One region of the Streptomyces sp. NPDC002886 genome, then DNA from elsewhere that is predicted to be linked to it. Evidence: riboswitches for the same ligand, from Rfam matches in the RefSeq annotation. Region 1 holds a riboswitch; each other region holds the start of a gene.
What was found. Region 1 has a riboswitch for thiamine pyrophosphate ahead of thiO (glycine oxidase ThiO). Riboswitches for the same ligand answer to the same signal wherever they lie in the genome.
Positions count from the first base shown of each region.

Region 2: it holds a riboswitch for thiamine pyrophosphate, as region 1 does, so the genes downstream of both, thiC (phosphomethylpyrimidine synthase ThiC) here and thiO (glycine oxidase ThiO) in region 1, are expected to answer to the same signal.
Region 3: it holds a riboswitch for thiamine pyrophosphate, as region 1 does, so the genes downstream of both, ACFYYB_RS12630 (thiamine ABC transporter substrate binding subunit) here and thiO (glycine oxidase ThiO) in region 1, are expected to answer to the same signal.

Region 1 is NZ_JBIAPV010000002.1:424,225-427,491, reverse strand. It holds gene ACFYYB_RS08110 (thiazole synthase) at 1-413, opposite strand, end outside; gene thiS (sulfur carrier protein ThiS) at 419-619, opposite strand; gene thiO (glycine oxidase ThiO) at 616-1,827, opposite strand; TPP riboswitch at 1,825-1,937, opposite strand; gene ACFYYB_RS08095 (NAD(P)/FAD-dependent oxidoreductase) at 2,075-3,267, shown strand, end outside.
Region 2 is NZ_JBIAPV010000007.1:177,584-180,850, reverse strand. It holds gene ACFYYB_RS28935 (SsgA family sporulation/cell division regulator) at 1-69, shown strand, start outside; gene ACFYYB_RS28930 (YibE/F family protein) at 250-1,656, opposite strand; TPP riboswitch at 1,729-1,873, shown strand; gene thiC (phosphomethylpyrimidine synthase ThiC) at 1,868-3,267, shown strand, end outside.
Region 3 is NZ_JBIAPV010000003.1:94,422-97,688, forward strand. It holds gene ACFYYB_RS12625 (ABC transporter permease) at 1-264, opposite strand, end outside; gene ACFYYB_RS12630 (thiamine ABC transporter substrate binding subunit) at 324-1,430, opposite strand; TPP riboswitch at 1,515-1,623, opposite strand; gene rlmN (23S rRNA (adenine(2503)-C(2))-methyltransferase RlmN) at 1,682-2,794, opposite strand; gene ACFYYB_RS12640 (phosphatidate cytidylyltransferase) at 2,888-3,267, opposite strand, start outside.

The DNA of each region.
Region 1 (3,267 bases):
TCGTTCGTGTACGGGAGGACCGTGAAGCCCTCGTCGACCAGGATCTCTGCCGCGTCGAGGAGTTCAACGCCGTCCGGCAGGAGGGTGCGCTCGTCCGCGACGACCTCCAGTTTGATCCAGTCCGTCCCGAGGGCCTCCCGGGCCAGCCGGGCCGTCAGTACGGCCTCGCCCGCCGTGAAGCAGCCCGCGGTGTTGGGGAGGACCGCGATGCCCAGGCGGTTCAGGACGGACAGGACCGAGCCCTGGACCGTCGGGTCGAGGCGCCGCATCGCGACCGTGGTGAGTTCGGTGCCGGACGCGACCAGCGCCCGTTCCAGGATGTCCAGGCTCGGGGCCCCGCCGGTGCCCATGATCAGGCGCGAGGAGAAGGTCCGGCCGGCGAGGGTGAATACGTCGTCGGAGGTGTCCGCCATGGTGTTCAGCCCCCCTGGACCGCGGTGAGGACCTCGACGCGGTCGCCGTCGGTCACGGAGGTGTAGGGCCACTGGCCGCGCGGCACCACGGTCTCGTTGAGGGCGGCCGCGACCCCCTTGGTGGCCTCGGTGAGGGTGGCGATCACGGTGGCGAGCATGGTCCCGTCCGCGATCTCGTGCGGCTCGCCGTTGACGGAAATGGTCATGCGAACGACTCCTGTCGCGTGAGGGGGGACGTGGCGGTGGAGGTGGGGGTGAAGCGGCGTGGGGTGAAGGGGCGGGCGATCTCCGGGAGTTCGCCGGTGGTCAGCAGGTCCGCCATCACGTCCCCGGTCAGCGGGGTCAGCAGGACGCCGTTGCGGTAGTGCCCGGTGGCCAGGTGCAGCCCCGGGAGTTCGGTCGGGCCGAGGAGGGGGGCGTTGTCCGGCGACCCGGGCCGCAGTCCGGCCCGGGTCTCGACCAGGGGGAGTTCGGTGATCCCGGGGACCAGTTCGTGGGCGTCGCGCAGGAGTTCGTAGACCCCGCCCGCGGTGACCGTGGTGTCCCAGCCGAGTTCCTCGCTGGTGGCGCCGAGGACGAGTTCGCCGTTCTCGCGGGGGACGAGGTAGACGTGGCTGCCGCGCACCACGGCCCGTACGGTCCGCGACAGGAACGGGGCGTACGAAGGCGGCACCGCGAGGCGCAGGACCTGGCCCTTGACCGGCCGTACGGGGGCCACGGCCTCGGGCGGTACGCCGTCCAGCCGGCCGCTGAGCGAGCCCGCGGCCAGTACCACCTGGTCGGCGCGCAGCTCCGTACCGTCCGCGTCGTCGAGGACCGCGCCGCAGGCCCGGTCGGCGGCGGTCAGCAGCCGGGCCGCACCGGCGCGGTGCAGGGCGACGCCGGCCCGTTCGCAGGCGGCCAGCAGGGCGGCCGCGAGGCGGCGGGGGTCGACCTGGTGGTCGCCGTCCACGCGCAGGCCGCCGCGGACGCCCGGAGCCAGCATCGGCTCCAGGCGGCGGCACTCGCGGCCGGTCAGCCACTCGGACTCCAGGCCGCAGCGGCGCTGGAGGGCGTGCAGTTCGCGCAGGTGCAGCCGGTCGTCGGCGTCGAGGGCGACGGCGAGGGTGCCGCAGGCGCGGTAGCCGATGTCCATGCCGCCGCTGGCTTCGGCGAGCTCGGCGGCGAACTCGGGGTAGCGGGCGGCGGAGGCGAGGTTGAGCCCGAGCAGGGTCTCCTCGCCGTAGTGCAGCTCGGTGACGGCGGCCAGCATGCCGGCCGCGACCTGGGCGGCGCCGCCGCCGGGGGCCGGATCGGCCAGCGCGGTGCGCAGCCCGCGCCGGGCCACCCGCCAGGCGGTGACCAGGCCGATGATGCCGCCCCCGATGACGAGGACGTCGTAGCCGGGACTCCGGCTGTTCCTGGATGAATGCATGGGCGTCCAGCCCCTCCCTTCGCCGGCATGACCCGGATCAGGTTCGTACGGTCGGAGGCCGGCCAGCCTCCCTCTCAGCCCGGTACGCCCGGACTCCCGCGATAGGTTCCGTGCCAGAGTAACGGTGAGGCGGACGGCCGGTAAGGCTGCCTCCCCGGAGGCGGTGTCGTGCCGGTGTCCGCCCGGATCCCGGCCGGTCGCCATCCCGCTATTCCTGACGGACCGTCAGTTGATTAGGCTGGGCCGCGTGAGCGAGCAGACGCAACAGCAGACGCAACAGGCGGAAGACACTCGGCGCGGCGTGGTGATCGTCGGCGCCGGAATGGCCGGGGTCCAGACCGCGGTCGCCCTCCGGGAGCAGGGCTGGACCGGCCCCGTCACCCTGCTGGGAGCCGAACCCCACCAGCCCTACGACCGGCCCCCGCTGTCCAAGGCGGTGCTCCTCGGCAAGGCGGAGGACTCGGCCTTCGACGTCGACTTCGAGGAGCTCGGCATCGAGCTCCGCCTGGGGGTCGAGGTCACCGGGCTGCGGGCCGCCGACCGGGAGGTGGACACCGAGGCGGGCCCGGTCCCGTACGAGGTCCTCGTGCTGGCGACCGGCGCCCTCCCGCTGACCCTGCCCGGCGCGGAGGGCGTCCCGGGGGTGCACCTGCTGCGCACCCTGGACGACGCGGCCCGGCTGCGGCCCGTCCTGGCGGCCGGTACCGCGGTGGTGGTGGTCGGGGCCGGGTGGATCGGCGCCGAGTTCGCCACCGCCGCCCGCGAGGCGGGCTGCGCGGTGACGGTGGTCGAGGCGGCCGACCGGGTACTGGCGGGCGCGCTGCCCGCCGAGGTCGCCGAGCCGATGGGGCGCTGGTACGCCCAGGCGGGCGCCGAGCTGCTGACCGGCGCGCGGGTGGCCTCCGTGGAGCCGGGCCGGGTCCTGCTGGCCGACGGGCGGGAGCTGCCGGCCGGGGCGGTGGTGGTGGGCATCGGCGCCCGCCCGGCCACCGGATGGCTGGCGGGATCCGGCGTGGAACTCGGTGCGGACGGGGCGGTGGCCGCCGACGAGTGGCTGCGCACCTCGGTGCCCGCGGTGTACGCGGTGGGGGACTGCGCCTCGTTCCCGTCGGGGCGCTACGGGTCGCGGCTGCTGGTGCACCACTGGGACAACGCGCTCCAGGGGCCCCGGGTGGTCGCGGCGGACATCCTCGCCGGGGGCTCCGGGGAGCAGGTCTACGACCCGGTCCCGTACTTCTGGTCGGAGCAGTTCGGCCGCTTCGTGCAGTACGCGGGACACCACGGCTCCGCGGACGCGATGGTGTGGCGCGGCGACCCGGCGGACGACACCTGGTCGGTGTGCTGGCTGCGCGAAGGCCGGCTGGCCGCGGTCCTCGCGGTGGGCCGGCCGCGCGATCTGGCGCAGGGGCGCCGGCTCATCGAGTCGGGCGCCCCGGTCGA
Region 2 (3,267 bases), on a different contig from region 1:
GAGAACCTCGACGAGGCGCTCGACAAGATCCTCGCGGAGTCGCAGCAGAACGAGCAGAACGCGGGCTGACCGAAGCCCGGCGGTACGCCCGCTGACCAGGGTGTGCCGGCAAGCAGTACGGCACCATCCGCATCACCGCATCATCACGCACCACGGCTCAGCGTGCCGACGCGCTGAGCGCTCCACCCTGCCGTTCCACACGACCGGCCGCGTGCGCGAACTGACCAGCCGCGCCCGCCGGTCCGCCATTCAGCGCTTGCGTCGCCGGCCCCGGCCGCCGCGGAGCGGCCCCGAGGCCGCTGTGGCCGCCGGGGATTCCGCCCTGTCGGCGGACACCACGAGTGCGGCCAGCGCCGTCGTCACGGGTACCGAGGCGACCAGTCCGATCGAGCCCACGAGGGTACGTACGATCTCCTCCGCGACCAGCTCGCTGTTGGCCACCGAACCCATGCTGCTGTTCGCGATCGAGAACAGCAGAAGCAGGGGCAACGCCGCGCCCGCGTACGCCAGTACCAGGGTGTTCACCACCGAGGCGATGTGGTCGCGCCCGATGCGGATGCCCGCCCGGTAGAGCCCGCGCGGGCCCATCGACGGGTCTGCCTGGTGGAGTTCCCAGACCGCCGAGGTCTGAGTGACGGTCACGTCGTCGAGTACGCCGAGCGATCCGATGATGACACCCGCAAGCAGCAAACCGCTCATGTCGATGTTCGGGTAGAGCCCGTGGATCAGCCCGGTGTTGTCGTCCGTGTTGCCGCTGAGGAACGCCCAGTCGATGAACAGCGAACCCAGCAGGCCGATCAGCAGCAGCGAGATGATGGTGCCGAGGACCGCGACCGAGGTGCGGGCCGTCAGCCCGTGGCACATGTAGAGGGCGATCAGCATGATCGCGCTGGCTCCGACCACGGCCACGACCAGAGGATTCGACCCCTGCAGGATCGCCGGGAGGATGAACAGGGTCAGCACCGCGAAGCTGACGACGAGGGCGATGAGTGCGAACAGCCCGCGCATCCGCCCGACGAGGACGACCGCGAGGGCGAAGATTCCGGCGAGCAGGGCCATCGGCAGCTTGCGGTTCACGTCGATCACGGAGTACTGCAGATCGCGGGGCGCGTCGGGGGCGTAGGCGACCACCACGTCCTGGCCGTCCGTCAACTGTCGTGGTGCGCCGGGCTGGACGATCTCGAAGAACTCGCGCCCCTTGTCGGGACCGCTGCCGACCCTGATGGTGGCCTTCTTGCACTCGCCGTTCTGTTCGGCGAGCGCCTCGCGCCCCTCGGGGGTCGAGGTGTCACCGGTGGCGGGCACTTGGGCGGCGTTCACGGATTTGCAGTCGAGGTGCTGGAGCGCGACGACCGTGCCCTGCTGGGTCTGCCGGTCGAAGCCCACTCCGGTGCGCGCGTGGTCCGGCGCACCGCCGGGCCAGAGCACCGCCATGCCGATCACGACGGCGGCCGCGAAGGGGATCAGGACGGCCGCGATCACCTTGCGCAGGTGCTTCGAGACGGGGGCCGCCGGGCCATGGCTGTGCGTGTGGCCGTGGGAGTGCCCGGGAGCGCGGTCGGGCGAGTGGCCGGGATCGGCGTGCGCATGGCCCGAGTGGTCGGTGTGACCGGCGGGATCCGTGGGGTCGGTGGGGGGCTGCGGCGAGGACGTCACTGGCTGATCATCGCAACAGATGAGGGGGCCCACTGTTCAGCACGCCACACATAACGCTAGCGTGGGGCCTACTTTGCACAACGCGGGAGCTCGGAGCACCGGGCTGAGAGGGCGCTGATCACCGTTCGCATTCGAATATGCGTACGGGAGGAGGCTGCGTCGACCGCCGAACCTGTTACCGGGTAATGCCGGCGTAGGGAGATTAGGTCTCATGACCATTCAGGACGCACGCACGCCTGCCGTCAGCCAGGACGCCGACGGCCAGACCGAGCGCCAGCCCGGCTGGCACAAGGGATACGTGGCGGGCTCCCGCCCCGACATCCGGGTGCCGGTTCGTCAGGTCCACCTCACCAACGGCAAGGACGTGACGCTCTACGACACGTCCGGTCCGTACACCGACCCGCAGATCGAGACCGACGTGCGCCGGGGCCTGCCGCCGCTGCGCGAGAACTGGATCATCAGCCGCGGTGACACCGAGGAGTACGCGGGCCGCCCCGTACGCCCCGAGGACGACGGCATCAAGCACACCTCTCCGCGCGGTGGCCTCAAGAACCTCGACGCGGTCTTCCCGGGCCGTCCGCGCCAGCCCCGCCGCGGCCGTGGCGGCGCCGCGGTCACGCAGCTCGCGTACGCCCGCCGCGGCGAGATCACCCCGGAGATGGAGTACGTCGCGATCCGCGAGAACGTCTCCCCCGAGGTCGTCCGCGAGGAGATCGCCGCAGGTCGCGCGGTCATGCCGGTCAACGTGAACCACCCCGAGATCGAGCCGATGATCATCGGCAAGCGGTTCCTGGTGAAGGTCAACGCCAACATCGGCAACTCCGCGGTCACCTCCTCGATCGAGGAGGAGGTGGACAAGATGACCTGGGCGACCAAGTGGGGCGCCGACACGGTCATGGACCTCTCCACCGGCCGCAACATCCACACCACCCGCGAATGGGTGCTGCGCAACTCCCCCGTGCCGATCGGCACCGTGCCGCTGTACCAGGCGCTGGAGAAGGTCGACGGCCGCGCCGAGGACCTGACCTGGGAGATCTACAAGGACACGGTCATCGAGCAGGCCGAGCAGGGCGTCGACTACATGACGGTCCACGCCGGCGTGCTGCTGTCGTACGTGCCGCTGACCGCCCGCCGCAAGACCGGCATCGTCTCGCGCGGCGGCTCGATCATGGCCGCCTGGTGCCTCGCGCACCACAAGGAGAACTTCCTCTACACGAACTTCGAGGAGCTCTGCGAGATCCTCGCGGCGTACGACGTCACGTACTCCCTGGGTGACGGCCTGCGCCCCGGTTCCATCGCCGACGCGAACGACGCGGCGCAGTTCGCGGAGTTGAAGACGCTGGGCGAGCTGAACACGATCGCCAAGCGGCACAACGTGCAGACGATGATCGAGGGCCCCGGGCACGTCCCGATGCACAAGATCAAGGAGAACATCGACCTTCAGCAGGAGATCTGCGAAGAGGCGCCGTTCTACACGCTCGGCCCGCTGACCACCGACGTCGCGCCCGCGTACGACCACATCACCTCGGGCATCGGTGCCGCGATGATCGCCTGGTGGGGCACCGCGATGCTCTGCTACGTCACGCCCAAGGAGCACCTGGGCCTGCCGAA
Region 3 (3,267 bases), on a different contig from region 1:
CACGAGCGCCCGCAGCAGTTGTTTGCCGGGGAACTCGAAGCGCGCGAAGACGTACGCGCCGGGGAGTGCGATCAGGAGCGTGAGCGCCGTGGACGCGAGCGCCTGCCAGGTGGTGAACCAGAGCACGTCGCCGATGTCGGGCCGGGCCAGCACCTCGCCGATCCGGCCGAACTGCCAGCCGGCGTCCGTCTTGAGCCCGCGCCCGACGATCGCGGCCACGGGGTAGGCGAAGAACAGCCCGAAGAAGACGAGCGGCACGGCCATCAGACCGAGCCTGACGGCCGTGGCCCGCCCGCTCTCCTTCGGTACGGAACTCAACCGTCCTACTTCACGACGAGCGCGGTCCACGCCTTGACCCACTGGTCGCGGTTCTTGGCGATGGCCTCGGGGGCGACCGTCTCGGGCTTCTCGATGACCACGCCGTGCTTGGTGAACAGCTCGGGCAGCGCCGCGTCCTTGGTCACCGGGTTCACGAACATCTGGAGCGGCATGTCCTCCTGGAACTTCTTGGAGATCAGGAAGTCCAGCAGCGCCTTGCCGCCTTCCTCGTTCTTCGCGCCCTTGAGCAGACCCGCGAACTCGGTCTGCCGGAAGCACGTGCCCGTCGAGACGCCCGTGGGGGCCACGGCCGGCTGCGGCTCGCCGTAGAGGACCTCGACGGGCGGGCTGGAGGCGTAGGAGACGACCAGCGGGCGGTCGCCCTTGGCCTTCTTGCCGCCCGCCGAGCCGGAGAAGCGCTCGTTGTAGGCCTGCTCCCAGCCGTCGACGACCTCGACGCCGTTGGCCTTCAGCTTGCTCCAGTAGTCCTTCCAGCCCTCGTCGCCGTACTTGCCGACGGAGGCGAGCAGGAAGCCGAGGCCGGGCGAGGAGGTCGCGGCGTTCTCGGTGACCAGCAGGTTCTTGTACTCCGGCTTGATCAGGTCGTCCAGCGTCTGCGGCGGGGCGAGCTTCTTGTCGGCGAAGTAGGCCTTGTCGTAGTTCACGCAGATGTCGCCGGAGTCGACCGGGGTGACCCGGTGCTCCTTGTCGAGCACGGACTCGGGCTTCACACCGGCCAGCCCCTTGGCCTCGTACGGCGTGAAGATGCCGTTGTCGAGGGCGCGGGAGAGCAGCGTGTTGTCCACGCCGAAGAAGACGTCGCCGCGCGGGGAGCCCTTGGTGAGGATCTCCTGGTTCAGTGCCGTGCCCGCGTCTCCGGACTTCAGGACCTTGACGGTGTACCCGCTCTGCTGCTCGAACTCCTTGAGGACCGCTTCGGTCACGTTGAAGGAGTCGTGCGAGACGAGAGTGATCGTCTTGGACTTCGGGGCGGCCGACGCGGAGGCCCCGGCGGACTTGTCCTTGGCGTCGCCGCCGCCGCAGGCGCTGAGCGTGGTGACGCCGAGCGCGGCCGCGAGCGCGACGCCCGCCATCTTCTTGGTGGTGCTCATTGGTGCATTCCTCCTGGGATGTCCAGGAGAAGACGCGGCCCTGCCCGGCGCTCTGTGGAGCGGACGCCGGGCAGGGCGCAACAGCTTGAGTGATGACCGAACTTCCTACCCCGAATGACCGGGGCGAGGTTCAGAGGGTCTGCGGTGACGGTTACCGCACTCTCAGCGCTGTGGCGCTCCCCTGTCGGAATATGAAATTGGTTCGGCCACAGGGTACCCCGTGGCCGAATGCCCACCTCAACTGGCGGAAATCAGCGCTCCGAGGCGGCGAGCTGGCCGCACGCGCCGTCGATCTCCTGGCCACGGGTGTCGCGTACGGTCACCGGCACTCCGTGGCGGGCGATGGCCTCGACGAAGGCCTTCTCGTCCTCGGGGCGCGAGGCGGTCCACTTCGAGCCCGGCGTCGGGTTCAGCGGGATCAGGTTGACGTGCACGCGCTTGCCCTTGAGCAGCCTGCCGAGCAGGTCGCCGCGCCAGGCCTGGTCGTTGATGTCGCGGATCAGGGCGTACTCGATGGAGATCCGGCGGCCGGACTTCTCCGCGTACTCCCAGGCCGCACCGAGCACCTCGCGGACGTTCCAGCGGGTGTTCACGGGGACCAGGGTGTCGCGCAGCTCGTCGTCCGGGGCGTGCAGGGAGACGGCGAGGCGGCACTTGAAGCCCTCGTCGGCGAAGCGGTGCATCGCCGGGACCAGGCCCACGGTGGAGACCGTGATGCCGCGCTGCGACAGGCCCAGGCCGTCGGGCTCCGGGTCGGTCAGGCGGCGGATGGCGCCGACGACGCGGTTGTAGTTGGCGAGCGGCTCGCCCATGCCCATGAAGACGATGTTCGACAGCCGGGCGGGCCCGCCGGGGACCTCGCCGTCGCGCAGGGCGCGCATGCCGTCGACGATCTGGTGGACGATCTCGGCCGTCGACAGGTTGCGGTCCAGACCGGCCTGGCCGGTGGCGCAGAACGGGCAGTTCATGCCGCAGCCGGCCTGCGAGGAGATGCACATGGTGACCCGGTCCGGGTAGCGCATCAGCACGGACTCGACGAGCGTGCCGTCGTGCAGCTTCCACAGGGTCTTGCGCGTGGTGTCGTCGTCGCAGGAGATGTGGCGCAGGACGTTCATCAGGTCCGGCAGCAGCTCCTGCTGGAGCTTCTCGCGGGACGCGGCCGGGATGTCGGTCCACTCGGCCGGGTCGTGCGCGTACCGGGCGAAGTAGTGCTGGGAGAGCTGCTTGGCCCGGAACGGCTTCTCACCGATCGCGGCGACGGCCTCCCGGCGCTCCTCGGGCGTGAGGTCGGCGAGGTGCCGGGGCGGCTTCTTCGCTCCACGAGGCGCGACGAAAGTGAGCTCTCCCGGGACAGGGCGGGCCATGGCAGGTACTCCTTGTAAGACGAAAGGCGCGCCGCAGAAGCAGCGCGCCTTCCAAGAGTAACCGCCCTGCCTGTACGGGCGCCTTTTCGCAGGTCAGCCGGTACCGACGAACAGCGCCAGCAGCAGCCAGACCACGGGGGCCGTCGGGAGGAGGGAATCCAGCCGGTCCATGATGCCGCCGTGGCCCGGCAGCAGGGTGCCCATGTCCTTGATCCCGAGATCCCGCTTGATCATGGATTCCCCGAGGTCGCCGAGCGTGGCGCTGACGGCGACGGCGAAGCCGAGCACCAGGCCCTGCCACCAGACGCCCCCGTCGATCAGGAACTCCATGCACAGCGCGCCGGCCCCCATCGCGAAGGCCACCGCTCCGAACAGCCCCTCGCGGGTCTTTCCGGGGCTGATGCGCGGGGCGAGCTTGGTCTTGCCGAAGCGCCACCCGACCGCGTAGGCCCCGGTGTCGCTGACCACGGTCA